3 regions of the Ensifer sp. GW821-FHT05G01 genome follow, and region 3 is predicted to be linked to each of the others. Evidence: predicted binding sites of a transcription regulator. Region 3 holds the regulator's gene; each other region holds the start of a gene.
What was found. Region 3 encodes LexA, which represses DNA repair genes until DNA is damaged. Its sites were predicted from a motif close to TGTTCNNNNTGTGTTCNG; they were not measured.
Positions count from the first base shown of each region.

Region 1: the regulator LexA is predicted to act here: its motif matches at 2,705-2,722, upstream of AC07UR_RS01355 (YifB family Mg chelatase-like AAA ATPase).
Region 2: the regulator LexA is predicted to act here: its motif matches at 5,296-5,313, upstream of AC07UR_RS05605 (sel1 repeat family protein).

Region 1 covers NZ_JBWKSC010000001.1:265,206-275,316, forward strand. The annotation lists gene AC07UR_RS01340 (sn-glycerol-3-phosphate import ATP-binding protein UgpC) at 1-446, shown strand, start outside; gene AC07UR_RS01345 (endonuclease/exonuclease/phosphatase family protein) at 443-1,435, shown strand; gene gshB (glutathione synthase) at 1,600-2,547, shown strand; gene AC07UR_RS01355 (YifB family Mg chelatase-like AAA ATPase) at 2,811-4,343, shown strand; gene cysK (cysteine synthase A) at 4,483-5,451, opposite strand; gene AC07UR_RS01365 (LysE family translocator) at 5,590-6,207, opposite strand; gene AC07UR_RS01370 (LysE family translocator) at 6,382-7,014, shown strand; gene AC07UR_RS01375 (NIPSNAP family protein) at 7,037-7,342, opposite strand; gene AC07UR_RS01380 (DMT family transporter) at 7,339-8,253, opposite strand; gene AC07UR_RS01385 (Lrp/AsnC family transcriptional regulator) at 8,388-8,825, shown strand; gene dut (dUTP diphosphatase) at 8,889-9,356, opposite strand; gene AC07UR_RS01395 (peptide chain release factor 3) at 9,453-10,111, shown strand, end outside.
Region 2 covers NZ_JBWKSC010000001.1:1,146,880-1,156,990, reverse strand. The annotation lists gene AC07UR_RS05625 (caspase family protein) at 1-2,102, opposite strand, end outside; gene AC07UR_RS05620 (hypothetical protein) at 2,420-2,776, shown strand; gene AC07UR_RS05615 (PilZ domain-containing protein) at 2,978-3,352, shown strand; gene AC07UR_RS05610 (pyridoxal phosphate-dependent aminotransferase) at 3,589-4,713, shown strand; gene AC07UR_RS05605 (sel1 repeat family protein) at 4,780-5,046, opposite strand; gene AC07UR_RS05600 (DUF2147 domain-containing protein) at 5,641-5,982, shown strand; gene AC07UR_RS05595 (hypothetical protein) at 6,373-6,546, shown strand; gene AC07UR_RS05590 (hypothetical protein) at 6,560-6,736, shown strand; gene AC07UR_RS05585 (YnfA family protein) at 6,830-7,150, shown strand; gene AC07UR_RS05580 (AMP nucleosidase) at 7,227-8,729, shown strand; gene AC07UR_RS05575 (diacylglycerol/lipid kinase family protein) at 8,934-9,845, opposite strand; gene AC07UR_RS05570 (Lrp/AsnC family transcriptional regulator) at 9,999-10,111, opposite strand, start outside.
Region 3 covers NZ_JBWKSC010000008.1:298,841-308,951, reverse strand. The annotation lists gene tmk (dTMP kinase) at 1-509, opposite strand, end outside; gene AC07UR_RS21085 (D-alanyl-D-alanine carboxypeptidase family protein) at 590-1,750, opposite strand; gene AC07UR_RS21080 (septal ring lytic transglycosylase RlpA family protein) at 1,811-2,842, opposite strand; tRNA gene AC07UR_RS21075 (tRNA-Ser) at 3,120-3,209, shown strand; gene AC07UR_RS21070 (hypothetical protein) at 3,436-3,600, shown strand; gene AC07UR_RS21065 (DUF4242 domain-containing protein) at 3,916-4,203, shown strand; gene AC07UR_RS21060 (hypothetical protein) at 4,383-4,526, shown strand; gene AC07UR_RS21055 (hypothetical protein) at 5,001-5,288, shown strand; gene AC07UR_RS21050 (hypothetical protein) at 5,337-5,576, opposite strand; gene lexA (transcriptional repressor LexA) at 5,757-6,476, shown strand; gene AC07UR_RS21040 (hypothetical protein) at 6,596-6,928, opposite strand; gene AC07UR_RS21035 (hypothetical protein) at 7,553-7,699, shown strand; gene AC07UR_RS21030 (GFA family protein) at 8,191-8,622, shown strand; tRNA gene AC07UR_RS21025 (tRNA-Cys) at 9,511-9,584, opposite strand; gene AC07UR_RS21020 (thermonuclease family protein) at 10,036-10,111, opposite strand, start outside.

The sequences.
Region 1 (10,111 bases), on a different contig from region 3:
ATCGCCCGGCCTCGACCTTCGTCGCGAGCTTCATCGGCTCGCCGGCCATGAACCTGATCAAGGGCAATATCAAAGGCGCAAGCCTGCATATCGGCGCCTACCGGATCGAGCTTGGCGATCATGCTCCGGTCGAAGGACCTGTAACAGTCGGCCTGCGCGCCGAGGATCTGAGGCTTGCCGGCGTCGGCGAGGACGCGATGCTGTTCCAGGTCGACTATGTCGAGGAGCTGGGCGCACAACGCCTCGTCCACGGCACCCTCGAGGATCAGGCGCTGACGGTGGCGCTTTCTCCCGAAATCCCGCTCCCCGGCGATCTCGCCGTGACCATCGCGACAGACCGCCTGCATTTCTTTTCGCCCGACAATGGCAAGCGACTGGAGCGCGGCGCGTCCTTCGCCAATATGGGCGAAAGCGCACGTCCCCTCAGCCTGGAGCCGGCACTGTGATCGACGAGACTGTCAGCATTCTGTCCGTGCCGTCGCAGGAAACCCGCGCCGGTTTCACGGCGATCGAGCGCTCGATCGCGGCCCACGACGCCGTGCTGGCGACGTTGCCCGAGATGAGCAGCATCGAAATCGGCGGCGAACCATCGTCGCGTGAACCGCTGTCCTTCCCGTTCACCGTTGCTGCCTGGAACCTGGAACGCTGCCTGTTCGCGCCTGAGAGTGCGGCCCATCTGGCGGCAACCGCTGCGCCGGTCGTTCTGCTTTCGGAAATGGACAACGGCATGGCCCGTACCGGCCAGCGCCACCCGACGGCAGAAGTCGCCGCCACGCTTCGGATGCAGTACGCCTATGGTGTCGAATTCATCGAGCTTGGCCTCGGCTCCGATACGGAGCTGGAATTCTGCAAGGACGATTTTAACGCAAAAGGCTTTCACGGCAACGCACTGATGGCCGCGGTGCCGCTCGCCCGACTGTTCATGCTCCGTCTCTGGGGCGAGCGGCTCTGGTTCATGGATGGCGGCGACCAGCCGCGTGTCGGCGAACGTTTTGCCATCGGTGCGGTGATCGAGACCGAAGCCGGCCCCTTCGTTGCCGTCTCCACCCATCTCGAAAGCGCCACCACGGCGCCGTACCGCGAGCGGCAGGTCAAGGAACTCATCGATGCGCTCGATGAAGCCTTCCCCGACATGCCGGTCCTGATCGGCGGCGATCTCAACACTGGCAACCATGCCGGCGGCGATTTCGAGGCCGAAGGGCTGTTTGCCATGAGTGCGGCGCGCGGCTTTACCCGCCATGGCGGACCGATCGATCAGATGACCACCCGCCCCAGCCTGATCACACGCTGGCCGGAGCGGGCGATGAAGCTCGACTGGTTTCTGTCACGGGGCATGAAGATCGGCGAAAGCCGCGTCATTTCCTCGCTCGACGCAAACGGCCGCCCGCTGTCCGATCATGATCTCATCACCTGCGTCGTCGAGGGCTTCGAGTAGCCTTGCCTAAGGCGGGTCCGCATTCTACATGTTGCGGGCTCTTTTGGAGCGGGCGATGAAACGGGTGTGCGACCTTCTGCACGCCCCCGCTCTAACGTATTAGATTCGATCACGATCCTGGACGAGTTGATCCGGTGTCATCGTGATCCAGCGGGGACGGGAATATGGCGAAAATCGTCAATGTCGGGGTCCAGATGGACCATGTTTCGGGCATCAATATCGCGGGCGATTCCACCTTCGCGATGAGCCTTGAGGCACAGGCCCGCGGCTACCGGCTCTTCCACTATACCCCCGAGAAGCTGTCGCTGCGCGACGGCAAGGTTTTCGCGACGGCGCAGCAGATGACGCTTCGCGACGTCAAGGGCGACCACTTCACGCTCGGCGAGCCCGAGCGGCTCGACCTTTCGACAATGGACGTGATCATGCTGCGGCAGGATCCGCCCTTCGACATGGCCTACATCACCTCGACCCACCTGCTCGAGCGCCTGCATCCGAAGACGCTTGTCGTCAACGACCCGGCCTGGGTGCGCAATTCGCCGGAAAAGATCTTCGTCACCGAATTCGCCGATCTGATGCCGAAGACGTTGATCACCCGCGACGCGGCCGAGATCGCGCGTTTCCGCGAGGAGATGGGCGACATCATCCTGAAACCGCTCTACGGCAATGGCGGCGCCGGCGTGTTCCACTCGGCGCGTGACGATCGCAACATGTCGTCGCTGCTCGAAATGTTCGGCCAGATGTTCCGCGAACCCTTCATCGCGCAGGAGTATCTGCCGGCGGTGCGCAAGGGCGACAAGCGCATCCTGCTCGTCGACGGCGAGCCGGTGGGAGCGATCAACCGCGTGCCGGCTGAACACGACGCCCGCTCCAACATGCACGCCGGTGGCCGGCCCGAGCCGACCGAATTGACGGCGCGCGAAAAAGAAATCTGCGCCCGCATCGCCCCGGCGCTGAAGGAGCGCGGCTTCCTCTTCGTCGGTATCGACGTCATCGGCGACTACATGACCGAGATCAACGTGACGTCGCCGACCGGCATCCGCGAAGTCAAGAAGTTCGGCGGCGCCGATGTTTCCAGCCTGCTTTGGGATGCGATCGAGCGCAAGCGCGCCTGACGCTTGGCGCGCAACAGCGCGGTTTGTGATAGCGACATGGACGAAACAGCACCGTGCTCTAAGCGGACCTGAGGGATCGCACGCGGTGCCTCGACCATTCATTCGGCCTTCCGGTCGTACCCCGCCACCCGAAGCGGGTGACGTTCGGTGAATGCAATGTTCTATTATTGTTCTTGTTTTTGTACGTGTTCCGTGCAAGATTTTCCGCTGCAACCAAAAGGGTTGCGGCGGCACGGCGGGCCGTCCCGTTGAAAGAGGCGGTCATGGTTGCGCGTGTCAGTACGATTGCATTCCAGGGAATAGAAGGCGTGCCGGTCGACGTTCAGGTGATGGTCGCGCCCGGACGGGTCGGCATGCAGATCGTCGGTCTGCCAGACAAGGCTGTCGCCGAAAGCCGCGAGCGGGTGCAGGCGGCCCTTCATGCATCTGGTCTGGCGCTGCCGGCAAAGAAAGTCACCGTCAATCTCGCGCCCGCGGACTTGCCGAAGGAAGGCAGCCACTTCGATCTGGCGATCGCGCTTGGCCTGATGGCGGCACTCGGCGCCATCCCCGGCGATGCGCTTGCCGGCTATGTGGTGATCGGCGAGCTTAATCTCGACGGCACGGTCGCCTCTGTCGCCGGCGCGCTGCCGGCGGCAATCGGGGCCAATGCGCTCGGCAAGGGATTGATCTGCCCGGCCGAAAGCGGACCGGAGGCGGCCTGGGCCGGCGCCGACATCGATATTCTGGCACCCCGCAGCCTGATCGCCGTCGCCAATCATTTCCGGGGAACGCAGGTGCTTTCCCGGCCCGAACCGGCCATCCGCGCCGGTGCCGCGGATCTGCCCGATCTTGCCGATATCAAGGGGCAGGAGAGTGCCAAGCGCGCGCTCGAAGTGGCGGCAGCCGGCAACCACAATCTCTTGATGATCGGCCCACCGGGCTCGGGCAAATCGATGCTGGCTTCGCGCCTGCCGTCGATCCTGCCGCCGTTGACGCCGGCCGAACTGCTCGAAGTCTCGATGATCCACTCGATCGCCGGGCAACTTCCGGGCGGCAAGCTGTCCGACCGGCGGCCGTTCCGCACCCCGCATCATTCCGCCACCATGGCGGCCATGATCGGTGGCGGCTTGCGCGCCAAACCCGGCGAGGCGTCGCTCGCCCACAACGGCGTGCTGTTTCTTGACGAGTTTCCGGAGTTCACGCCGCAGGTTCTCGACGCGTTGCGTCAGCCGCTGGAAACGGCCGAATGCATCATTGCCCGTGCCAACCACCGGGTCAGCTATCCCGCCGCAATCCAGCTGGTGGCGGCGATGAACCCATGCCGGTGCGGCATGGCGGGTGAACCCGGCCGCAGCTGCGCCCGCGGACCGCGCTGCATGAGCGATTACCAGGCGCGCATCTCCGGCCCGCTGATGGACCGGATCGATCTTCGCATCGACGTGCCGGCCGTCAGTGCCGCCGACCTGATCCGGCCGATGGCGGCAGAGGCGAGTTCGGGCGTGGCGCGACGTGTGGCCCGCGCCCGCGAGCTGCAGCTCGATCGCTTCGCCGCGCTCGGCAGTCGCGAATCCACAAGCAACGCCCGTTGCTCGACGGCGATGATCGAGCGCATTGCCGAGCCCGATGCTTCGGGGCTGCAATTGCTGCGGGACGCGGCCGAGAAGCTGAAGTTTTCCGCGCGCGGTTATCATCGCGTGCTGAAGGTCGCGCGCACGCTTGCGGATCTCGACGGGGCGGCGACGGTCGGTCGCGTTCATCTTGCCGAGGCGATTTCCTACCGCATCGCCGGCGAGCGTCTGCAGGCGGCGGCGTAAAGCTATCGTCGGGTGCGGTGTGTGTTACCGCAGGTGCGGCAGTCGGCGTCCTTGCTTTCATGCCGCCGCCTGAAAAGCATCGCCGAGCAACAAAAAGGGCGCCACAGCGCCCTTTCGTGCATCACCTATAGCAAAACGCTTACGCGCCCAGACCGTCGAAAAGCACTGTCGAAAGATACCGTTCCGCAAAGGACGGAATGATGACGACGATGTTTTTGCCGGCGTTTTCCTCGCGTTGGCCGATCTCGATGGCCGCGGTGAGCGCAGCACCCGAGGAGATGCCGACTGGCACGCCTTCGAGCCTGGCGACGAGCCGCGCGATCTCGACGGCTTCGCCGCTGTTGACGGTGACGACTTCGTCATAGATGCCGGTGTCGAGGATCGCGGGCGCAAAGCCGGCGCCGATGCCCTGGATCTTGTGCGGGCCGGGGTTGCCGCCCGAAAGCACAGGCGATTCCTCGGGCTCGACGGCAATCACCTTGATCGACGGCTTGCGCGCCTTCAACACCTGGCCGGCGCCGGTGATGGTGCCGCCGGTGCCGATGCCGGAGACGAAAATGTCGACTGCGCCGTCGGTGTCGTTCCAGATTTCCTCAGCCGTCGTCTTGCGGTGGATTTCCGGGTTGGCCGGGTTTTCGAACTGCTGCGGGATGATGGCATCCGGCAGCGTCTCGACCAGTTCCTGCGCCTTGGCAATCGCCCCCTTCATGCCCTTGGCGCCCTCGGTCAGCACGAGTTCGGCGCCAAGCAGCGCCAGCATCTTGCGGCGCTCGACCGACATGGTTTCCGGCATGGTCAGGATCAGCTTGTAGCCCTTGGCGGCGGCGACGAAGGCAAGCGCGATACCGGTATTGCCCGAGGTCGGCTCCACCAGCGTGGTGCGACCGGGTACGATCTTGCCCTGCGCTTCCAGGCTCTCGATCATGGCGACGCCGATGCGGTCCTTGACCGAAGCGATCGGGTTGAAGAATTCGAGCTTGGCGAGAAGGTTGGCTTTCACGCCCTTTTCCTTGGCAAGCTTGTCGAGCCGCACGATGGGAGTGTCGCCGATCGTTTCCGTGATCGAGGAATAGACGCGGCCGCGGCCGGGCTTGCGCGTGTCAGACATTGAGTTTCTCCCTTGGGTTCGATCTGTTTGGTTGTGACAATAGGGACAATGCTCGTTCTATTCCAGAACGGTAACCGCGACGGGGCGATCCGCCGAAGGAAAAAACACCGGCGTAAGTGCTTTCAAGGGAATGTTTTTTCAGGCAGCGCGGGTGGCGATATAGGCCGCAGTGCCGGCAAGCACGCCTGCCGCAACCCGGTTCAGCGCCTGCAACGCTTTGGGCTGCTTGAGCAACGTGCGCGCCCGGGCAGCAAGCAGGATATAGGGCAGAAGCACGGTCAGCAGCACAAGGAAGGTCGCGATCAGCAACAGCCCGTATTCGCGCGGTCCGATCACGGCGATGTCGATCAGCGTCGGAACCAGCGCCACATAAAACAGCATGGTCTTCGGATTGCCGAGCGTGACGAGCAGACCGGAAAGGAACGATATCGACATGCTCTTCGACGTCTTCGCCTTGATGTCCTGTGGCAACAGGCCTGATGTCCAGAGCTTCCAGGCGATGTAGCCGAGGTAGAGAACGCCGGCGAACTTGACGATCAGGAAGGCGGTGGTGAAGGTCTGCGCGATCAGCGCCAGGCCGAGCACCACGGCGGTCAGGTAAACCATGTCGCCGACGATCAGGCCGAGTCCCATGAAGAAGGTCTCGCGAAAGCCGGAGCCGAGCGCCCGTGCGACGAGCGCGGTCACGCCGGGGCCGGGAATGATGGCCGCGATGAACAGAGCGCCACTATAGGCAAGCAGGGCTGCAAGCGTCATGATCGTTCCTCATGGGTGGCGACGCCGCTTTTTAACGCAGAGCGTCGAAAATGGAAATCGGGATTGGCGGGCGGGCGGCAATTTCGCGACAAAATTGATCGGGTGACAAGTCCGGCATTGTCCGGGCTGTGCGGATGCGTAGAGCTTTGGCAGACACTCAATGAAGGCGCCCTCATGCCCGAGCTCCAGAACCTCATCGGCTTTGCCCTTATTGCCCTCGGCATGGTGCTGACACCAGGGCCGAACATGATCTACCTGATCTCTCGCTCGATCAGCCAGGGGCCGGCCGCGGGCCTGATCTCGCTTGGCGGCGTCGCGCTCGGCTTTGTCGTCTACATGATCTCCGCGGCCCTCGGCATCACCGCGCTGCTCCTAGCCGTGCCTTTCGCCTATGACGCCCTGCGGCTGGCCGGTGCCGCCTATCTCGTCTATCTCGCCTGGCAGGCAGTACGGCCCGGCGGGCGCTCGCCGTTCCAGGTCAAGAACCTGCCGAAGGACGGCCCGCGCAAGCTGTTCCTGATGGGGTTTTTGACGAGCCTTCTTAACCCGAAAGTCGCCGTCCTCTATCTCTCGCTTCTGCCGCAGTTCATCCGCCCCGAAGCGGGCAACGTGCTCGCGCAGTCGATGATCTTCGGCTCGATCCAGATTGCCACTAGCGTCACGGTCAATGCGATGATCGCGCTTGCCGCAAGCTCGATCGCCGCCTTCCTGGCCGGTCGCCCGCTGTTCATGGTGGTACAGCGCTGGGCGATGGGCACGGCTCTGTTCGGCTTCGCCGTCAGCATGGCCGCCGAGGCGCGCCGCTGACGGGCCTCGGCCAGGGTCTCCCTTATTCGAACATCGGCCGCATGAAGCTGCGTTCGTAGCTGACGATGCAGCGTGTCTTTTCGCCGTAGGCGAAAGCCTCCAGGCATTCCGGATCCCTGGCCATCTTCTCGCGATAAATCTCGTATTCGGCGAGGCTGGGGAAGGTGAAGAGCGCCAGCGCGATGTTGTTGGCGCCCTCGTGCGGCATGAAGTAGCCGTGGTGGGTGCCACCCAGCCGGTTGACGAGCGGTATCCAGAGTTTAGCGTAGTGCTCGAACTCGGCCAGCTTGTAGGGGTCGATAACGTATTTCAGATAGCAGGTGATCATGCGGTTCTCCCTTCGCGTCTGCGCTTGATAGGGGAGGCGAGCCGAAGTTTCCAGCCAAGATTCATGCCGGCAGCAGCCAGCAGGATGGCGATCGATCCGAGGATCTGGATCGGCTGCAGCGCATGCCCGAAGGCGAGACGATCGACGACGATGGCAGCGATCGGGTAGATGAAGGACAAGGCCCCGGTCATGTGCGTCGGCAACCTCTGAATGGCGCCATAGAGCAGCACGTACATGATGCCGGTATGGATGACGCCGACGGCAATCAGGATCGACCATTGCTCGGTACCGGAAGGGGTGGGGGCGGCAAGGGCCATCGGTGCCAGCATCAGCGTGCCGGTCACCACCTGGATCAGGGCTATCAGGTGCGGCGGCGTTCCCTTGAGCAGCTTGGTGAGCAAGGCCGCGATCGCGTAGAAGAAGGCAGCACCGATCGAAAGTGCGATGCCAACAAGGTAATCCTCCGGCGCAAAGCCGCCGCCGGGCTTGGCCGAGATGATCGCCAGCATGCCGGCAAAGGAGATCGACAGCCAGAAGACCTTGGTCGCGGTGATCTTTTCGCCGAGGAACAGGGCGCCGAGCCCGAGAAGCATGAACGGCTGGGTGTTGTAGACCATCGTCGCGATCGAGATCGACGCATGCGAATAGGCGGCAAACAGCAACAGCCAGTTGACGACGATGGCGATGCCGCCGGCAATCGACAGCAGCACGACCCGCCGGGTGAAATGGCGCCGGTCGAGGAGGCCGAGCATGGCCGCGATCGCCACCAGCGTCACCGCGCCGAAAACGCAACGCCAGAAGACGACGCTGGTCACCGGCTGACCTGACATCAGCACGAACCAGCCGATCGTGCCCGATATCAGCATCGCCGCCGTCATTTCGGCACTGCCTCTTTTGATGTCTGCGCCCATGGCGATCACTCCTCGATTGATGGCTCAAGATTAATCGGCATCATCAGCAGTTTATATGGAAGATCGCAGGCATTTAAGTTATTTTACCTAAACATCGAAGACGGTTTCGATGTTTTGGCTTATGAGGTTTGCCGATGCTGGATGAACTCGATCGCCGCATTCTGGATATCCTGGCCGCAAATGCGCGCGTGTCGCTGAAGGAGCTGGCGCAGGAGGCGGGCCTGTCCTCGCCCAGTGCCGCCGAGCGCCTGCGCAAGCTGGAGGAGCGCGGCGTGCTCGACGGTTTCACCATCGCCCTCAACCCTGTGAAGCTCGGCTATCCCCTGCAGGCGATCATCCGCGTCCGGCCGATGCCGGGCATGCTGCATATCGTCGAGAAACTGATCCAGGAGACGCCGCAGGTCGTCGAATGCGACAAGGTCACCGGCGACGACTGTTTCATCGCCAAGCTGTTCGTGCGGGATATGGCGGAGCTGGACACGCTGCTTGATCGCATCGCCGAGAAGGCGCAGACCAACACGTCGATCGTCAAGTCGACGCCGGTGAAGCGGCGCTTGCCGCCGCTTATCTGATTGGGGTTTTCAGATCATGCAATTGCGGACGGAAAACCGCTTCGCGCTTTTCCTGGAAGTGCTTCAGACGCCGGTCGAGCCGAAGCCACCGGCGCCGCGTGTCGTCTCGCTGGCGCTGTCGGCCTCGCGCACGCTCACCTGGGTCACCGGCGCAATCACCATCTGCGCGATGCGCATGCCGCGCTCGATGACGAAATCCGCGTCACCGAGATTGACGAGCAGCACCTTCACTTCGCCGCGATAATCGCTGTCGATCGTGCCCGGCGTGTTGAGGCAAGTGATGCCGTTCTTGAAGGCGAGGCCCGAGCGCGGTCGGATCTGCGCTTCATAGCCGGCCGGGATCTCGAAGATGAAGCCGGTCGGAACCAGCGCTCGCTGTCCCGGTGCAAGTGTCATCGGCTCGTTTGCGCTAACTGCGGCGCGCAAATCCATGCCGGCAGCACCCTCGGTCTCATAGGTCGGCAGGTCCAACGCCTCGGCATGCGGCAGGCGAATGAGGGTCAGGGCGGGTTTTGTCTGGGGCGTGTGCATGGTCATTGATCCATAAGCCGGGCGCTCGCAGCACCGGTCAATTGCATAATGAGGGCCGAGCCTGTAAAGACGCCGCAACTCACAGGATTCTACGATATGGCCGAAAGTCTCGCCGAGGCGGTATCCCGCCGCCGCACATTTGCGATCATCGCCCACCCCGACGCGGGTAAGACCACCCTCACCGAAAAGCTGTTGCTGTTCGGCGGCGCCATTCAGCTCGCCGGCGAAGTCAAGGCCAAGAAGGATCGCATCCAGACCCGTTCGGACTGGATGAAGATCGAGCGCGAGCGCGGCATCTCGGTCGTCACCTCGGTGATGACCTTCGAATATGGCGGCAATGTCTTCAACATCCTCGACACGCCCGGTCACGAAGACTTCGCCGATGACACCTATCGCACGCTGACGGCGGTCGATGCCGCGGTCATGGTCATCGACGCCGCCAAGGGTATCGAGCCGCGGACGCTGAAGCTGTTCGAAGTCTGCCGCATGCGCGACATCCCGATCATCACCTTCGTCAACAAGATGGACCGCGAGAGCCGCGACCCCTTCGAGATCCTCGATGAGGTCGAAGAAAAGCTGGCGCTCGACTGTGCGCCGGTGACCTGGCCGATCGGTCGCTCCAAGACCTTTTGCGGTTCCTACCACCTTGCCGACAACACCGTGCGCGGCGCCGATACGCAGGAAGTGCTGACCCGGGTCAACGGTCCCGAGATGGTCGCCCACCGCCTGCCGGAAAACGAACGCGAGGCCTTCAT
Region 2 (10,111 bases), on a different contig from region 3:
GCAGGCGTGAAATTGCTCGGCTGGGACTTCAATTCCTGAAGCTTGGCCGGGTCACCACCCTCGACGCTGGCCGCCGCCCAGCGCACAGCCTCCCTCGCATCCGCCTTGGTGCCGAGCCCATAGTCATAAAGACGGCTCAGATTTCCCATCGCGTAGGCACTGCCGGCATTCGCTGCCATTTCGTACCATATGCGCGCCTGGGCATAGTCCTGGGCGACGCCGGTGCCGACATCGTAGAACCAGCCAAGCAACGCCATCGAATAGGAGTCACCGACATTGGCCGCTTTTTCATACCAGGTCTTGGCTTCCACATAGTTCTGCTCGGTGCCAAGCCCGTTCTGATAGGCCCAACCGAGTGACGACATCGCGTTGACGTCGCCGCCTTCGGCTGCCTTCTTGTACCAGGCGAGCGATTGCGCCAGATCCTTCGACAGGCCAAGCCCCTCTCTATAGAACCACGCGACGGTCGCCATGGCATTGGCGTAGCCCTGGTCGGCGGCCAGTTGATACCACCTCGCCGCTTCCTCGTAGTCCTGGGCAATGCCGCCATAACCCTCGCGATAAAGCCAGCCGAGCGATGCCTGGCCATAGGCATTGCCGGCCTTTGCCGCCTGCTCGAACATTCGCTTGCCCTGATCGACATCGACGGCCCCGTCGGTGCCGTAGACGGAGAACCAGGCCAGGTTGGTCAACGCATACATATTTCCGCCGTCGGCGGCCTTTTGGTAATTGCGGCGCGCCTCAATGTAATCGCGCCCGGCGTCCTGCGCTCGTCCTAGCATGTTGACGAGCATCATGTCGTCGGGGTTCTCGTTGACCGCCTGGGCACAGGCGGTCAGTGCGCGCGCCGAATCAAGCTTCAGGAAATTCACACCGACGAAACCGGGCATGGACTGCGGTTCGCCTGCCAGCAGATAGCAGTCGCGCGAGGCCTGCGTGTCCTTGCCGGTCTGCGAGATGTTGAGGCCCTTTTGCGGCTCGAGGGCCGCGATCTGCTGCTCCGCCTCCGCCTTATGCTTGCTGTCGGGATAACGCTCGAGGAATCGCGTGAGGGCTGCGGCATCGGTCGATTGCTTCAGGGCATCCCAGGCGATTTCGTCAGGTGTCACGCTCGATGTCTGCTCGGCCTCGCTCAAAAGCTTCAGCTTCTTCTCCGCCAGCATCTTGTAGACCGGATCGGATCCATGCTTGGCGAGGAAGGCGGCGATCAGGTCCTTGTCGGCGAGATCGCGGATATTCTGCCAGTCGGCGGCAGCGGCCGACTGGCTGTTCGGCGAGAGCTGCTCGCCGTTGTTGGTGATGCTGATGTTGACTTCCTTTATGTTCAGGAAGATTTGCGCGCCACCGAGCGATCCATAGACAAAGGGCTCCTGGCCGCGGTTGGTGACAGAAACCACCTCGTCGCGCACCTTGCCCAAGGCGATCCGCACATCGACGCCCGGCTCTGTGAGATACTTGGCAAGCGCCGTGGCAAAGGGGCTGTTCTTCCCCTCGCCGTCAAGGGCCACTGTGCCGGCCTTGGACGCAAAGGCGACCAGCAGGTCGGCCGATTCCGGTTCAACCCGCGCGAGACCTCGCGAAACTGCCCGCGTCGAGATCGAGCGCGTCATGCTCTGCTCGAACGGATTGTTGCGACAGGCGTCAAGAATCACCAGCTTGAGCTTGGTCGCGCCCTCAAGCGAACGCTGAACCCGATCGAGCCCGACCGCCTCGTCCTCGATATCCTTGTCCGTCTGCAATTTTACGTCGGTCGGCAGAAGAAAATTCTGGCCGTTCATTTCCATGCCGTGGCCGGAATAGTAGACAATCGCCACATCGGCGCCCGTTGCCAGGTCTTCGAAATCCCGCAGCGCCTTGACCATAGCCTGGCGCCCGACATCGTGGACCGTGGTGACGGAATCGAAACCGGCCTCCTCGAATGAGGCCTTCATCAGCTCGACGTCATTGGCGGGGTTGTTGAGTTGCGAGGTCGCCTCATACTTCTCGTTGCCAATCAACAGGGCGACGCGTTTTGCGGCCAGGACATCCGTCGGCGCAAAGGCCAGCACGGCCACGAAAAGAATGACGAATGAACGCCACCGCGGGAGTTGCCCCGTAATCATGCTCTTCCCTCCGGCGCTCCCTCACATCCTGGCTCTTCGGGAGCAGGAGACAGGAGGCGCACAACCCCATTGCCGGCATTTCGGAACGATGCCACCGCCCCACAGTCATGCCCTGATGAAACTATTACGTATGAGCCAGAGGCTTTCAATGTCCCCGTTCGCCATATTTTTTGAGCCTCGTCCTCCGGCCTGCGCCGCAAGGTCGAAGCAAGTCGGAAACCTTAACTCAGACGCCGCATCTCTTGCGCCGGGTGATTCCGGGCGGGCGCGATGCATCTCCTGCGCCAAGGAAAGGCTATGCGTTATCGGAGCTTGCCATGTCGATGAAAATGCATGTCGCGGAAGCGAAGCCAGGGCAGCTGGCAACCACGTATCAACATTACTTCATTGAGCGTCCCTGCCGAATCCTGATCATCGGCCAGCACCTCAAGGCAAAGACCAAATATCAATGCCTGCTGCGTCACATTTCGATCGCGGGCGCCATGCTCGACTTCAATGCCGCGCTGATGGTGCCGAAACACTTCTTCCTCCAGATCGACGGGTTCAAGGAAGAGATCGGCTGCTCTCAGGTCCATCGTAGCGGTGCTGAGCTTGGCGTGCGCTTCAACATGCTGCTCGCCCCGGACTTCGTCAGCCGGCTGATCCGCATGCAATTTTCAAGCGGTGGTTTTTGAGCCCCGCCGCCTTCGCCTCAAGGAAAACGACCGACGTTACATTTTTATCGATCTCCTTCAGGGGATTGCAAACTTCTGCACCGAAACTGCACTCGACTTACCTCGGCATTCACGCGAGGATTAAGCGTGGACAAATGAATTGCCCACGATCGAAGGCCGAATGATCGCATTTCGCGATCCGGCGCAGGCGGAGAATGACAGATGCAGCAGACGATGTATTCCTGCGTGCCCTCGCCGTTCTACGAGCGTCGATACGAACGCTTTTCCATCGGCCATGCCGCCACCCTGACGACGGTACAGCCGGGGCTTGGCAGCGTGTCGGTCCGCACCTGTCGGATGATCGACATCTCGCGTGGCGGCGCGAGCTTTGCCGTGCAGACCACGATCGGCCTACCACAGCATTATTATCTCCACATCATCGGCACGTCGCTTCGCATCGGCTGCGCCGAGGTCTATCGCAACGGCGAGCGCATCGGCGTGCAATTCATCAAGCCGATCGAACAGACCCTGCTGCGCGAGATCATCCGGCAGGAATTCTTTACCGGCCAGAACGCCAAAGCACCCAAGCGCCGCTAGGTCTTGCCCTGCTGGCTCTCGCCCGTCGAAGCGCTACAATCCGCGTCGCTATTTTCTCATCAAGGCTGTTCCGCATCACCAAAGCATGCGTTGCAGGGCTGCGTGTCCGCTTAGGCGGGCAAACGTTGCTGCAACACTTTGAATCGTGGCATCGTTTTGCCCTCAAATCGATTCCGATTTAGGGAATTATGCAGTAAGTTCCGCGAACTTTGTTCGAACGGGGCCCTATATCCAGCATGTCCGCCTTTACTCGTTTCACGCCACTCATCCAATCCCTGCCCTCCACCATTCCGTTTGTCGGACCCGAGGCCATCGAGCGCCAGCGCGGACGCGCCATCGCGGCCCGCATCGGTGCAAACGAAAGCGGCTTCGGGCCTGCCGAAAGCGTCGTGCAGGCGATGCGGGAGGCGGCGACCGGAACGTGGAAATATGCGGACCCGGAAAACCATGATCTGAAGCAGGCGCTGGCCACTCGACTTGGTGTCTCGGCCGCCAACATTGCGATCGGCGAAGGCATCGACGGCTTGCTAGGCCAGATCGTGCGGCTTGTGATCGAACCCGGCATGCCGGTCGTCACCTCGTTCGGCGCCTATCCGACGTTCAACTACCACGTCGTCGGGCATGGTGGACGGCTGGTGACGGTGCCCTATGTCGGCGATCGCGAGGATCTAGACGGCTTGCTTGCTGCGGTCAAAAAGGAGAACGCCCCGCTCGTCTACTTCGCCAACCCTGATAACCCGATGGGAAGCTGGTGGGGGGCCGAGCGTATCGTCGAATTCGCCAAGGCGTTGCCGGAAACCACGCTGTTCATTCTGGATGAGGCCTATTGCGAGACGGCGCCGGCGGAAGCCCTGCCGGCGACCGACGCGTTCATCGACATGCCCAATGTCGTGAGAACCCGGACTTTCTCGAAAGCCTATGGGCTTGCGGGCTCGCGGGTCGGTTACATCATCACCACGCCCGGGACCGCCCAGGCGTTCGACAAGATCCGCAATCATTTCGGGATGAACAGGATCGGCGTCGCAGCAGCAGTCGCGGCACTCGCGGATCAGGATTATCTGGCAACGGTCACGGCGCGGATTGCGGGTTCGCGCGAACGCATCGCTGAGATCGCTGGACACAACGGCTTGTCGCCGCTCGTGTCGGCCACCAATTTCGTTGCGATCGATTGTGGGCGCGACGCGGTCTATGCGCGCGCGATCGTCGATACGCTGATGAGCGACCACGGCATCTTCATCCGCATGCCCGGCGTCGCTCCGCTCAACCGCTGCATTCGCGTCAGCACCGGCCCGCAAGCGGAGATGGATTTGCTGGAAGCAGCCTTGCCCAACGTTATGGCGAAACTGGCTGGCGGCCAGTAGGTCATATATCCGGCGCCTGCCCGCTCGCGGGCGCCGCTGGACGGGAGCGCGAGCCCCGCCTGTTTCTCAGTGAACCGTCATCCATTCGCGGGCAGCGCGAAGAGCGGCGGCCAGATCGGCCTTGCTCATGGTCATCGAAAGGTCAGCGCGCAGATCGACGGCGCGGTCGCAGCCCTTGATCGCGGCGATATTCAGCCATTTGTGGGCGGCCACCAGATCGACCGGACGACCGCGACCGGTGGCATAGGCCAGCCCCATCTCGCAGAAGACGTCCGCCTGGTTTTCACCACCCATCGCGGTATTCGAAGCAACCTGCATATCAAAGCGTGCCATTGTCTTGTCCCTGTTTTGCCTGGTTGGTTTTCCGAAGCGGCCCGCCCTTTAGAGGCGGACCATGCTCCAGATCAGCATTTGTTTTTGGTCCCTGTTCGACCGTGCCTCTTTGCGGGCCTTTCCGAACCGCGCCGTCTTTTGCAGCGTCATCTTCGGTCATTCGGCGGAGTGAATTTCTCCGCTCGTCTTATGGGTCTTACTATGCGGCACGGCCTTCAATACGCGCTTAAAATGCATGATTAATTTGAGACAAACAAAGTTCAAACACTTGGTAAACTTGAGTTTTTGTTAAACATCGAAAGGCCGGAAATTCAGCGCATTCGCATAAAAATTTACGAAATATTCAACCGCCGATTTCAACCAAATGGTAACCACGAAAAAAGGACCCAACCCGCAGATGCTGTGTTTCCTCGATTTTTCTCCGCCGGAAACCGGCAAAGAAAAAGCATAAACGGGTGCGTTCAAGCCAGTTTACCTTTACGTACGCGTAAGCTATCTTGCCCGCGGCGGTGAGGAGACTGCCTTTCAAACGAGGATATCTGCAGAGATGCCGGCGAAGCGGACCGCGCCGGCGACTTCTATCTGGAGGAATGAATGATACGTACCTTGATCATGACAGCGGCTCTCGCTGTCGGCGTTGCCGGAACGGCTGCTGCCGCCGAACCGATCGTCGGCAACTGGAAGACCGCAACCGGCGCGACGGCCGAAATCGCCCCTTGCGGCGGCGCCTACTGCGTCACGTTGAAGACCGGCAAATTCGTCGGCAAGCGGATCGGCAACCTGACCGGCACGGGCGGCAACTATTCCGGGGAAATCACCGATCCGGAAACCGACAAGACCTATAGCGGTTCCGGTGCGGTCGACGGCAACTCGCTAAAGATGAAGGGATGCGTGCTCAAAGTTCTCTGCAAAACGCAGACCTGGTCGCGCCTCTAGACCGCCGGGCCTTCAGAAGGGCGCACAAAGCACGCTCCGGTACTTGAATTCCAGAGTACCCGATCGGCCTTCGGTGAATCTATTGAAGAGCGGGATTCTCCAGGAACGATCCTTCTAAAATGGGTGCCCCTCGGATGCCCTCCGATCATCGACAAGCCCGCCGAGATTTTCGGCGGGTTTTGTTTTTGCAAGGACGGGCCCATCGAGCCGTCAACCCAACGCCACCCACTGCCTCATTACCGAGTTTGCCGCGCCCTACCCGCGAGAATGACGGCGACATCAATCGCAAGATGAACGCCAGATGAACGGCGATATCAGCAAGAGTTCAGTTTGGTTGTGCGAAAACCCACTCAATCGATTTGAACCGCCTCCAGACCAACGGACAGAACCATGGACATTCTTGCTCGGCGCCTCACCATTATCAGCCTTCTGATGGTTGTTTTCGCGATGACCCTTGCCGCCGCAGTCAGTGCAGACACCGAACGTCGCCGCACCAACACCTATCTCGGCTCGCTGACCGATTGCACCGCGCATACGGCGCAATACTGCCAAGCCAAGCTCTAACGGAGAGACCGACATGCTGGCCGCCCTTTCCACCTCCGCCTTTCTCTCGCTGCGTGTTCTTGCACTTGCCAGCCTGCTGATGGCGCCGGTTGGGGCGCTCGCCTATAGCAAGGCCAACGGCCTCGGCATCGGCAAGCAGGGCGCCGGCCTCGTTCTCTTCGTGACGCTGCAGCGCCAATCCATGAGCTGACCGAAGGCGCCACCGGCGCCTTTTATTTTGCCTTCCTCTCTTGCATCGCCAAACGCCTTCCTGTCCTTTCACGCGTGAAAGGATCCGCCATCTATGCCAGCCTATGCCGTCTATTCGCTTGCCGCCCTCGCCGAGATTGCCGGATGCTTCGCCTTTTGGGCCTGGCTGAAACTCGACAGGCCGATCTGGTGGCTGATCCCGGGCGTGGCGTCGCTGGCGCTGTTTGCTTGGCTGCTGACCTTGATCGACAGCGAGGCGGCCGGCCGCGCCTATGCAGCCTATGGCGGGGTCTATATCGCCGCGTCGCTTCTATGGCTGTGGCTCGCCGAAGGCATCAAGCCCGATCGCTGGGATCTGACCGGAATGACCGTCGCCCTCGTCGGCAGCACCATCATTCTCGCCGGACCGCGCTAAAGTTGTTCTGATCGGTGCGGTTGTGCATGCCGCATCTTGTCGTTTGCTTGTCAGAAGCCGCAGCCTATAATGCGACATGAACAAGCGAATCTCTTCACACTCCGTCCTTTCCGTCTCCACACCCGACCCGTTCGAGCCACAGTTCTTCGAAGATCCGACGGCCGCGGTCGATTGCCTGGAGGCACTTTACGATCGCAATACCCGGTTCCTCACAGAGGCTTTCGAGGGGCTGGGCAAGAACGGCGTTCCGATGACGCGCTATCGCGCCTGCTACCCGCAGGTCAGCATCGAAACCAGCAGCTTCGGCCATGTCGATTCCCGCCTGTCATACGGATATGTCAGCGCACCGGGCGTTTACACCACGACGATCACGCGACCGAAACTGTTCCGGCACTATCTGAAGGAACAGTTGGGGCACCTGATGCGCAATCACGGCCTCGGCGTCACCGTGTCGGAATCCTCGACCCCGATCCCGCTGCATTTTGCGTTTGGGGAAGGCGCGCACGTCGAAGCATCGGCCGGCGATTCCATTGATATTCCGCTGCGCGACCTGTTCGACGCGCCGGACCTGACGACGACTGATGACGAGATCGCCAACGGCTCCTATGAACCGGGCCCGGGCGAACCCTCGCCGCTGGCACCGTTTACAGCCCAGCGCATCGACTATTCTCTGGCCCGCCTCAGCCACTATACGGCGACGAGTGCAACGCATTTCCAGAACTTCGTGCTGTTCACAAACTACCAGTTCTATATCGACGAGTTCTGCGCCTGGGCACGCCAGCAGATGGCGGAAGGCGGCAATGGCTACACTGCCTTCGTCGAACCCGGCAACATCATCACGCCCGCCGGCGCCGACAAGCCCGAAACGGATTATACGCTCGCCCGCCTGCCGCAGATGCCCGCCTACCATCTGAAGAAGAAGGGCCATGGCGGCATCACAATGGTCAATATCGGCGTCGGCCCGTCCAACGCCAAGACGATCACGGACCATATCGCCGTGCTGCGCCCGCACGTCTGGCTGATGCTCGGGCATTGCGCCGGTCTCAGGAACAGCCAGCGCCTCGGCGATTATGTGCTTGCCCATGCCTATATGCGCGAAGACCATGTGCTGGACGACGACCTGCCGGTCTGGATCCCACTGCCGGCACTTGCCGAGGTTCAGGTGGCGCTGCAGGACGCCGTCGCCGAAGTCACCGGCTACCGCGACTATGATCTCAAGCAGATCATGCGCACCGGCACCGTCGCCACCATCGACAATCGCAACTGGGAACTGCGCGACCAGCGCGGACCGGTCAAGCGCCTGTCTCAGGCGCGCGCCATCGCGCTCGACATGGAATCGGCGACGATCGCTGCCAACGGCTTCCGCTTCCGGGTACCCTACGGCACCCTGCTTTGCGTTTCCGACAAACCGCTGCACGGCGAGCTCAAGCTTCCGGGAATGGCCACGACCTTCTATCGGACGCAGGTCAGCCAGCATCTGAAGATCGGTATTCTGGCTCTGCAGAAGCTGGCTTCGATGCCGCCCGAAAAGCTGCATTCCCGCAAGCTCAGAAGCTTTTACGAGACGTCGTTCCAATAATCGGTAACGACCCTTCCGGCTCTCTCCACAGTCGCACCGTGTCCGCGACGGCGGATGCGATGCATGGCAAATGGAAGTTGGCGCCAGCCAATTGCTCCTGCGCCATACGGCAAGGACGACCACGACGACAGCATCGGCTGCCTCAGGCGCGTGGCCGAGCCCCGGAGCGATCGATTGGCCCCGGGGTCACGGACCGCCCCGGGGTTAAGAACCAGGCCTATCGGCACCGACGAGCAATTTCAGTTCGCCCGGATGGATCCTTAGGGCGACGTCCCGCCCCATCGGCAGAAGTTCGCCATCGATCACGCAGTTGATCTTCCGATCGACCTTGGGGAAATGCAGGTCCAGCGCATGGCCGCTCATTTCCGTAATCACGGGATTGTCGCGGAACTTGCCGCGCAGCACGTCGAGCGCCAGCTTGGCAACGCCGGGCGGGCTGAGCGGCGGCGCAGTGTAGAAACCGAGGTGGCCGGCCGTCACATCGTCCGCATACATCAGCGTATCGCGCCCGAACGGATTGTTCGACACGGACACCGCCGAGACGTGGCGGCTTTCATGATGGCCATCCACGTCGAACTCGATCTCGAAATCCGGCGGATTGAGGATGACCCCGACGGCAGCACGCGTGCTTGCCGTAATCTTGCCCAGCCGCGATCGAAAGCTGAACGACTCACGGTAGCGCACCATGCGCGCGTGCAGCCCCATCGAAAACTGGTGCACGAAGGCGCGGCCGTCGGCGCTGCCGATGTCGCCATCGATGATCGTGCCCTGCGCCAGAACCTCCGGCGCCTTCCAGATATCGAGCGGCAATTTCAGTGTGCGCGCAAAAAGGTTCATCGTCCCGGCCGGGACAACGCCAAGCGGCATGCCGGTTTTCCAGGCTACACCGGCGGCTGCCGAAATCGTGCCATCGCCGCCACCAGCGACGATCGCGTCGAGATCGTCGCGCCTGCAGGTCTTTTCGAGTGCCTGCTGCATCTCGGCACCCGAGACGGTCGCGATCTCGATCTGGTGGCCGGCGTCGCGAAAGATTGCCTCAACCTTGCTGCCATAGGCCGTCATGTCCGTCGTTCGGAAGGTTCCACCGTCCCGATTGAAGATCGCTTTGATTTTCATGAAAGGCTTACTGGCTCCATTGCCGTGACACGGGGGCGGCCACCGCGATGAGATAAGCGCAATCGGCGCCGTTTCCAGTGCCTTACAAAAACTTAACCTGCCGCCTGCGGGAGATGGGAGCCCGGTTTCGCTATCGCCGACCTGCTTTCAGCCCTACTCCGGCAGCTTCAGCGGGCCGCCCGTCTTGATCGAGCGGATGGCGAAATTGGAGCGAATGTCCGTCACGCCGGGCATCGCCAGCAACGTCTCCGTCAGCAAGGTCTCAT
Region 3 (10,111 bases):
TCGTGCGTCTCCAGCTTTTCCTTCTCAAACCGATCCGGGCTGTCATCGCCGGCGCGGCGCTGGGCACGGTCGAGACCGATAGTCGCCGGCAGATCAAAGATAACCGTTCGATCAGGCACGACACCGTTGATCGCTACCCGCTCAAGCGTCTCGACAAAGGCCGGCTCCAGATTGCCGGTGATGCCCTGGTAGACGCGCGACGAATCCATGAAGCGGTCGCAAAGCACGATCGTTCCCCTGGAAAGCGCGGGGCGGATGACCTCTTCGACATGATCGCTGCGCGCCGCAGCAAACAGGATGGCCTCCATCCGCACGCCAAAGGCTTCGGCAGCCCCCGAAAGCAACACGTGACGCACCGCCTCGGCCCCGACAGATCCGCCCGGCTCGCGCGTTGTCAGCACTTCATGGCCCAGCGAACGCAGCGATTCGGCGAGCAGGCGCAATTGGGTCGACTTGCCAGCCCCTTCCCCGCCCTCGAATGTTACAAACAGACCTTTTGCCAGCGGCACGGTGCTTTCCTATATCGGCATGCAATTTTGCCCTGTTTAGCCGATTGGCCCAAACGATGAAACCACTGGGATCGGTTTTGTTACAGCCAGAAGAAGAGCAGTTCCTGGAGTGCGTCGAGAGCGCGGCTTGCCAAGGTGCCCTGGCCAACAGCCTCGGCGGTCTTGACGGGCACCTCGCGCAACAGTTTTTCGCCGTTCCAAAGTCGCACGACGCCGACTTCGGCCCCCGCTTCGACGGGAGCGCGCAGCGGCCACTTGTAGACGACGCGGGCCGTCAGGCGTTCCGGGTTGTTGACCGGCAGCAGCACGTCGACCGGCCCGCCGGCGACAAGCGCCACATGCGGGGCAGCACCACCGTAGATGCTGGCTTCACCGATCGCTTCGCCATCGGCAAAGATCCGCCGCTTTTCAAACGCCGTCATTGCCCAATCGAGCACCTTTCGGCTTTCCTCGGTGCGTTCCTTATCGGTCTCAAGGCCGCCCATCGCGAGGTAGACACGGCGATCGCCGCGCTGCATCGAGGCCGCCAGCGAAAAGCCGTAGCCTTCCGCAAACCCCGTCGCCACCCCGTCGACCCCGACATTAGCCGCAATCAACGGGTTCTTGTTGCGTTGAAGGATCTTGTTCCACTCGAACTCAGGCTGCGCGTAGAGCCGATAGAGATCGGGGTGCGCCTCGTGCAGATGACGGGTCAAAGCCACCAGTTCGCTCATGGTGATCTGGTTCTGCGGATCCGGTAGACCGGTTGCGTTGCGGAAGGTGGCGATCGGCATACCGAGCACGCGGGCACGGGCTGTCATCTTTTCGGCAAAGGCAGCCTCACTGCCGGCCATCCCCTCGCCAAGGATGATGCAGGCATCATTGGCAAGCTGAACGGCCACCCCTTGCAGCAGATCGGCCACGCGGATGCGTGACTTCAACGCCGCGAACATCGTCGAAGTGCCGGACGGTGCGCCGCCGGTGCGCCAGGCGTGTTCCGAAACCTCGAAGACAGTTTCGGCCGACAGTTCACCCTTGGCGATCGCCTCGGCGACGACTTCCATCGTCATCAACTTCGCAAGCGAGGCGGGTGGAACGGGGTCGTTCTCGGCGCGGGAGAACAGGACGGTGCCGGTTTCGGCATCCACCAACAGGATCTGTTTGGCCTTGGTGTCGAACGCCACCGGTGGCGTCTGAGCCGCAGCAGCGCCCGCAAGCAATGCCGCGCAACCAAACACGACCGAAAGCATCTTCAAGCGCATGGGAAACTCCGGCTTCCCATTGGGCATAGCAGCGTCATCAGAATGGCACAACGTCCCGATCTACCGGATCGCGCCGGTTCTGCCTTCACGCTTGGCATGGGCAACGATGGATTCGGGTGTAAGCGGATTGGTCTCGACCATGATCGCTTCAAACGGCGATTTGGCATCGCTCACCCGCACTTCCACGTAAGCGGCCGCATAGGCCATATTGCCGTCCGGCATCGGAATGTATTCCGGCCGCTCGCGCGGGATCGGCCCGATCTCCGGCAGCATCACGAATTCTTCCAGCGACTGCGGTGCGGAAAACTGCGGAACGGGTGCCGCAAGGGCCGTCACCGGGCTGCTTTCATCAAGAGACGATTTGGACGGAATGGTGAGCGTGCCGAGCTGATTGCGCATGGGCTCATTCGAGGCAACCATCACGCCTGTTGCAATCTGGCCTTCCGGCATGACGCCCGGGCTACGGTCGCCCTTCTTGACATAGGACGCCATGAGGTAGGGCATGTCGTTGCCTTCGAGCGGTGCGCGACCGACATATTGCACCCGAACCTTGGCACTGCCCTTTTGCTTGATGTCGAGCAGATCCGCCGTCTTCGAGGATACGTCGATGATCCGGCCATATTCATAGGGGCCGCGATCATTCACCCGAACGATGACGGAGGTGCCGTTTTCGGTGTTGGTGACACGCGCATAGCTCGGCAACGGGAATGTCGGATGGGCCGCCGAAAGATGGAGCTTGTCGTAGACCTCGCCATTGGCGGTCAGGCGTCCATGGAAAGCCGAACCATACCAGGACGCGACACCTGTCTTGTTGTAGCCGAAATCTTCCTTCGGCTGATACCACTTGCCCTTGACCTGATAGGCCTTACCAACCTGGAACCGGCCACCGCCCTTCGGGATGTTCTTGCCGGTGGCGACACGGGGGCTCGCCTTCACGCCATAAACCGACTCGGCAAAGTATTCTTTGCTCCTCGGCTTGCTCTTCTTGATACTGGACGTCGATCCGCACGCCGCAAGCGTTGCGCAAAGCACGGGAACCGCCGCAAGGCGCAGTCCCTTGATCAGATATGCCGCATTTTTACTGGATGTCATCTGTCCCACAACATCATTCGAACAAGCCGTACTCGAAACCTTCCACTCTTGCCCCCAAGCGGAAATCTCGGCGTCCCGAAACGGAACAGTCGATTAATCATGACAGCAACAAGGCAAAAATGCGAACCGGCGAACAGCCGAGCGCCCGAAATCTCCGGTTATGGTTTACGAATGATTACCAAGACAGATGGGCAAGCTGACGCGTTCAGAAAATCTTGCCGCCGACGCATGTTAAATCTTGCAAAGTGACAAGCCTTCGCGCAATAACGCCCTGCCCGGAGGAGTGGCCGAGCGGTTTAAGGCACCGGTCTTGAAAACCGGCGTGCGTGAAAGCGTACCGTGGGTTCGAATCCCACCTCCTCCGCCATCCACTGTCTCATTTCTTGCCATTCGACGTCGAGCTCGATCGAAACCGCGAGTGTTCGAGCGGTTTCCGATTGCCCCTTTGGCGCGCACATGCTGCCGTCGCGCCGGTATTCAGGCATGCATTTGGAAGGCGGGCGTCAGGTCCGCTTGCCATCCCGGAGGAATTGGGTGAAAGTCTGATTCCGGCCCTTCGAGGCCTGGGCAATCTCCCACAACTGGAGAAAACCATGCCTCTTAAATATCTGACGACAGCCGCTTTTTTTGCTGTTCTGACGCTGTCGGGCTGCGCAAGCACTGGCGACGCCAACACGACCTACGCCCAATGGCAAGGGCCTTCGCCGGAACCAGATCCATCGGCAGCCAGCCCCGGCGGCTTCCGCCTCAGCTACTGAGGCGCTGTCTTTTTTGCCACGGAGAGCGACAGCTCGTCCGTGCGACCGCCAATTATTGGGCCAAGGTGCGAAAGCGTCGCGCTGGGGCTATCGAACACGATCCGGCACCACAGCAATCTCGATAGAACGAGGGTTCTGAATCCTCTGGCCGTTTGATGCGGCTTGCTTCAAATCTGGCCGGAACGCGGCTTTCGACCGGATCGGGATACATTCGGCGAATTCGCCGTGAAACAACTTATGGCAACCGAAAACGTTGACTCCCGCTTCATTAGGGCGCCTTCATATGTGGTCATCCAACAGTTGAGGAACTGAGCGATGCCCACCTTCATCATAGAGCGCGAAGTACCCGGAGCCGACAAGCTTAGTCAGGACGACCTCTGCGCGCTGTCGGCGAAATCCAACGCAGTCGTTGCAGATCTCGGCGTCCCCTACACATGGATCACCAGCTATGTCGCCGGCGACAAGATCTACTGCGTCCACGAGGCGCCAAGCGCCGACGTTATTCGCGAACATGCCGAACGAGGCGGATTTCCGGCCAACAAGATCACCGAGGTCGCCGCCGTGATTGGGCCCACGACAGCCTCTCAGGGGCGCGGCAAATAACAGAGTCGGTGTTATAATCACGCCAGCGGAACATTGACCTCATTTCAGGCCATGGCGCCCGCCCGAACCAATGCACACCGAGCGCCGTCATTGACTTCCGGCCGTATCAATGCACGCTAGTCCGCCGGTCATTCGGCGCCCACATGGGCTCCCCGGCACGCCTTTCCAAGGAGACGAACATGGCAAAAGGTCAAGTGCGAAGCAACCGCGAGGTTAGAAAGCCCAAGAAGGACAAGACCGTCAAAGCCGCCGTTACGCCAGAAGGCTCCCAGGTGAAGCTTGCAGGCAGCAGCTTCTCTTTGGGCAAGAAAGACAAAAAGTAAGGCAGCCGCTCCAACCTCGAAAATCAAATACGCCTTTAGGTTTTATCAGTGGCCAGTCGGACCGGATGTGCACGTCTCCGCACATCAAGGGCGACTGGTCCCGCGACAACAAACCAGCAATGATGCCGGCTCCGCAGCACACCCGACCGGCGCGTGAACCTTCCCGCAGACACAGGAAACACTGCCGGCGGCGCTTGCCAGTCGTCTCCCGTCGCGACCCCCAAGGCCGATCTGCCGCCAGCCATGCCGCTCGGGGCCGATACCGGAGAAGCAACAAACGCCCCGAAACACTCGCTCTTCCAAACAATCTTCGTGTCTTCGCTGCCACAGCTTGAAGAGCGATCGTCGCCTTTCGCAAAGAACTGTTGAACACGGCATGGGTACGCGGCCTGCTTGCTGGACTCCGGAACGAAAGCACGGTTCACATCGTTAACCAATCTATCGGCACCACTTCTGACCTAGCGGACGTCCATCGTGCTTGCAGCCTTGCTTATCGCCTCGATTTTCGCATCGCCCCACATCGCCCTTAGCGCGGCCACGGTCGACGACCTGCAAACGGACTTCGAATCGGCCATCCCCTGCCAGCAGATCGACGGTCGGAATGTCTGGAAAGGCTCGATCGCCTATTATATCCAGTCATTCGTCTACCAAGGCGACACGCCGGTGGCGACCGACGCGGCAGATGCCGTGCTGCCGGAGGACAACTCTGCCGAGACCGTGAAGGAGTTCGAGGACGCCTGTTCGGCAACGCAGCCGGCTTGAAACGCCCTCTCCTCGACATGCCCGCTGTCCCAACCGCTTATCTCGGCGCTACTTCCATTCTTTACCATCGCTCGTGGCACACCCTCGTGGTGGCAATCCTTTGCCAAAGGTGAACTTTAACCGGTCACAACCCCACTGGCGGACCGGCCCCGGCATCATCGCATTCAATGCGATGCCGACTTCATCGAACGGGCTCTGCCTGTTGTCGACATATTGATACCAGCGAAACCCGAGGACGGCGGTCGCTGCGATAACGATCGTCGACAGGATCCGAATCAGCGTTTTCATTGCATCCTCATTCGGTGAAAAGCGCGAGGCATGGCAGCTCCGCATGGCATACCCAGCATCGAGGCAGCGGATAGGCGCACGATTGATACAACATTCACGGAATTTTAGGCACTTGCGGAACACATATGGAACAGATAGTGTCTGTTCTTGATTTGTTTCACGCCTCTGGAGCGACTTGCCATGCTGACCCGCAAGCAACAGGAATTGCTTCTTTTCATCCACGAACGCATGAAGGAGTCCGGTGTACCGCCATCCTTCGACGAGATGAAGGATGCACTCGACCTGGCATCGAAGTCGGGCATTCACCGGCTGATTACGGCGCTAGAGGAACGCGGTTTCATTCGACGCCTTCCCAACCGCGCCCGGGCGCTTGAGGTCATCAAGCTGCCGGAAGCTTACGCGGGAAGCGCTCAGCCGCGTCGCGGGTTTTCACCAAGCGTCATCGAAGGAAGTCTCGGCAAACCTCCCGCCCCCGCCCCGGTTGCCGCGAAAGCGCCGCCGGCGGCAGACAACAGCTCCGTCTCGGTTCCGGTCATGGGCCGCATTGCCGCCGGCGTACCGATCTCGGCAATACAGAACAACACACACGATATTACCGTGCCGCTCGATATGATCGGCAGCGGCGAGCACTACGCCCTTGAAGTGAAGGGTGATTCGATGATCGAGGCCGGCATCTTCGACGGCGACACGGTGATCATCCGCAATGCCACGACGGCAAACCCCGGCGACATCATCGTCGCACTTGTCGATGACGAGGAAGCGACGTTGAAGCGCTTCCGGCGCAAAGGCGCATCGATTGCACTCGAGGCGGCCAATCCGGCCTACGAGACGCGCATCTTCGGCCCGGACCGCGTCAAGATACAGGGCAAGCTCGTTGGCTTGATCCGTCGCTATCACTAAGCCAGATGATGATGGCTGTCTTTCTGCTGGACAGGCCTTCTTGTGCTTGAACGTCTCGCCACCCAAGAGGTAGCGAGACGGATGTGGTCAGGTTGAGCGTTTTACGCGCTCGACAATTTTCATTCGTGAATGGAGTACTCGCCCAACTCACAGAGGTCCTGCATGTCTTCGGTCGTGTCGAGACCGGAGCCTTCCTCGAATTCGAAGCGCATGTCGTATTTGCAGACATCGCGTCCGTCGGCGATGGTAATTTCCATGCTCTCGCCCGGATTAAGCACCTGCCGCCCGAAGACATCGTCTTCCCACTGATCGACGCCAACCGGCGAGGTATAGAAGTTCGTCAGAACGGCTTTCGTCTTGTTCTTCAGCTGAAAGACGAGATCCTCAGCGCTTGCGGTGGCCGTCGTTGCGGCAAAAATGGCAAGAGCAGTCAGGGCGATCTTACATTTCATTTTATGTCATTTCCTCCATTGTCGGTTTTGTTTGACGCTACCTATACGGGTCGCATCGCTGGAATATTCATTCCTGATGTCGTCTAGAGACAATAATCTTTGCACTGACAATACGGGCAGAATCACCATTTCGGGGCAGGTCGCCGGCAAGCCAGATCCGCGCATGCCTATTCGCGGCGCAAACGCGTGAAGCGCACGCGCGCGCGTCGGATCACCCATGAAGAATAACTGACATCGGCGGAGAATAAGGAACAGGCTGACATCGCCACTGCTGCGCCAGGTGTGCCCCGAATCTTGGCAGCCCGCGAAGCCGGGCATGCCTGCAAAGGCGATAGCCCACAGATGAGTGACGTCGCGGCATGAGGAGCAAATTAGAATGAGTCGGCGGCTCAATCATGCATCGCACTTGCAGCGATTGTCACTCGCCCACCGAGGGCGCGGGTCAGCGCGTCAGGCACAAAGGGTGCTAGGGAAAAGGGATACGCTGCCTACGCACGGAAACCGAATCTGATCTTCCTCAGAGCCATGGATCCCTTGAGCCCAACGCACCCGACGATCGCACCGTTGCCTTTCGACGATGGCAGCCTAGTTACCCATTCGCGTAACCAAGTGAGGAACTGCTGAATGAACCGTAATAGCCTCTATCTCGTCATCGCCGTGCTCGCTGTCGCCGTCATCGGGCTCGGCGTCTATGCTTATCGTGAGGAAACGAAACCTGCCGGTGTCGAGATCAAGATTGGCGAGGGCGGCGTTTCCGTTCAGGAGAATTGAGCAGGCCGCGCATTTTCCCAATGCGGCAACGAGCGGCTGATTTCTGATCGGCGGCAGCGCGTCGCGTTGTCACCACCTCCAGATTACTGGTTGCTCAGGTGGGGCTAGGCTAGCAACGGCTGAAATTTGCTGCACCGGCAATTTGAGACCATAGAGCCCCGCGCCATGATTGCCCAAGCCATGCATTGGGCCCACCCTCAGCGTGGAGTGGGCGCCCGATGCTCAATCAAGCGCTTTCTCTTCGCAGATAGCCTCCACCGCAAGTCGTCGACCGTCGCGCCGATGGGACGGCGGCATGTGGTGTGGAAGCTCGCGGGCTTCACAGACATTGCGACGCGCAACACGCCTGGCCGAGGTGGCCGACGCGCAGAGCCACCCGGATGGCAAGATCATCCTCAAGAATGCCTCAGCGTACGAATACGCTTGAGCATGCGCAATCCGCCCCATATTGAAGACGTGCAAATGTGCTTCAAAATCAGATGGATGGTTGCATGAATCTCGACGTTCAGGACCTCGACGGAGCCTGCCACTGCGGAACGGTTCGTTTCAATGTAAAACTGAAAAACGGTCTTCATACCGCTCGCCGCTGCACCTGCTCCTATTGTCAGCTGAAGGGTGCGGTTGCCGTCTCCGCTGCCAAGGACGGGATCACGGTTCTTTCCGGAGGCGAGGCTCTCACCAAATACCAGTTCAATACAAAGGCCGCAGAACATTACTTCTGCTCGAAATGCGGGATCTATACGTTCCACAAACCGCGCGCGAACCCGGACTTCTACGGCGTCAACGCCGCATGCCTCCAGGGCGTCAGCCCATTCGATTTCGTAGAACTGCCCGTCAACGACGGCATCAATCACCCACTGGACACCAAGGATTTGAGCGGACCAAGGCTCGCGGGAACACTGAAATTCATTCCGGCGGAATGACTGACGCGTTCAAGGCAGCAGCGGAACCATGCGGCAAGTATGCGCTAGATGATAACGACACCGTCGCGGCACCACTGTTGCCGTCCGCCCTGACAGGCGACGGTTGGCGAAGCCGAGAAATCAGTGCCGAGGCTTCGGTACGTTGACATTCTCCCAACGCCCAAGAAAGCGTGGGTTGCGACACACTCCAGCTTATGAGGCCGGCGAGATGCTCTACGCCGACTTGAAGTATGCGAAATTAACTACTTCCGCGCGTACACATTGATGCCGTTACTCCGAATGATTAAACCCAGGCGAGCAACGACCTGGAGCAACCGTGATTACTTTAGCGCGCTGGGCCACGCTCATAATCCTTCTCTTAGCCCCCGTATTATGGTGGGCAGAGCCGGGACTTGCCGTGATTCCGCCAATGGGCGCAAACAAGAACGGCTCCACCGCAATCCTAATTCGCGGCTCTGATAGCGGGGTCCATCTGCTCGACAGCCCGCGGGCATACTGCGAGAGGCTCGGAACTCCCGGCTTCTATTGTGAATGTATAGTCGCCGATCGCATGGCCAGTGCGGCGCTTATAGGTTTTCCGTTCAGCCAGTCTCTGCATGAAGCGACACTGACCGAGCCCTACCAAAACGAGACGTAACCACGCCCCCTACTGCATAGACGACGATCATCAAGTGTTGCTGGCTTAAGTGCTTTCGTGGTCAAAGGCCGTGGAGGCCCGGCACGGAAGAGCGTGGCCCGGATCAAATGCGACGGAATCGGTGATCTTCAGTTGGCTGTGGAGGAAGATACAGAAGGGGAAAACGGCAAGGAATCGCCATGCCAATGTGGAAATCCTGGCATCCCGTGACGATGAATTTCGTCGCGAAATCAATTCGTTATGTGGAATTTTGGAGGCCTCGCCCGGAATTGAACCGGGGTACAAGGATTTGCAGTCCTCTGCGTCACCACTCCGCCACGAGGCCTCACCGACTGAGATTATCAAGTCGTGGCGAGCGTTTAGAATGAATATAGAAAGAGTGCAAGAGGGTTCATTCTGAATGCGATCCTTTTTTCATTTTGAACGAGCGTTTCCATTCCGTTCTGTGGATGGATGCTGCATGCCCCTGCGCTGTCGTCGCCTTCAGGACCAACGGGAAGACCCCGCCGACATCCCCCTAGCGGAGCAACACGGCGGACGATCGGCAGTTCAACCGGGCGGACACTCGTGATCAAGGGCGGACCTCAAAAGGGTGCGCGACGCTCACATCGGGGGAAATGCCGCCTCAACGGCGTTTATCGACAAGATGAAGCGACAGTCTTGGCTGCCGGGCGTCGACGGCGCGCCCTCGCGTGACGCGTTTTGCCTGTCAGGTCGCCGCGGTTTGAGGTCTAGTGCCGCCCCACGTAGTTACATCCGCGGATTTTTCCATCCACCTAGCACCAAGGCGTCGATCGTCCCTTCCATGGCCGCACAAGCCCTTCCGAGACGAGAATGCTTCCGAGCGAACGG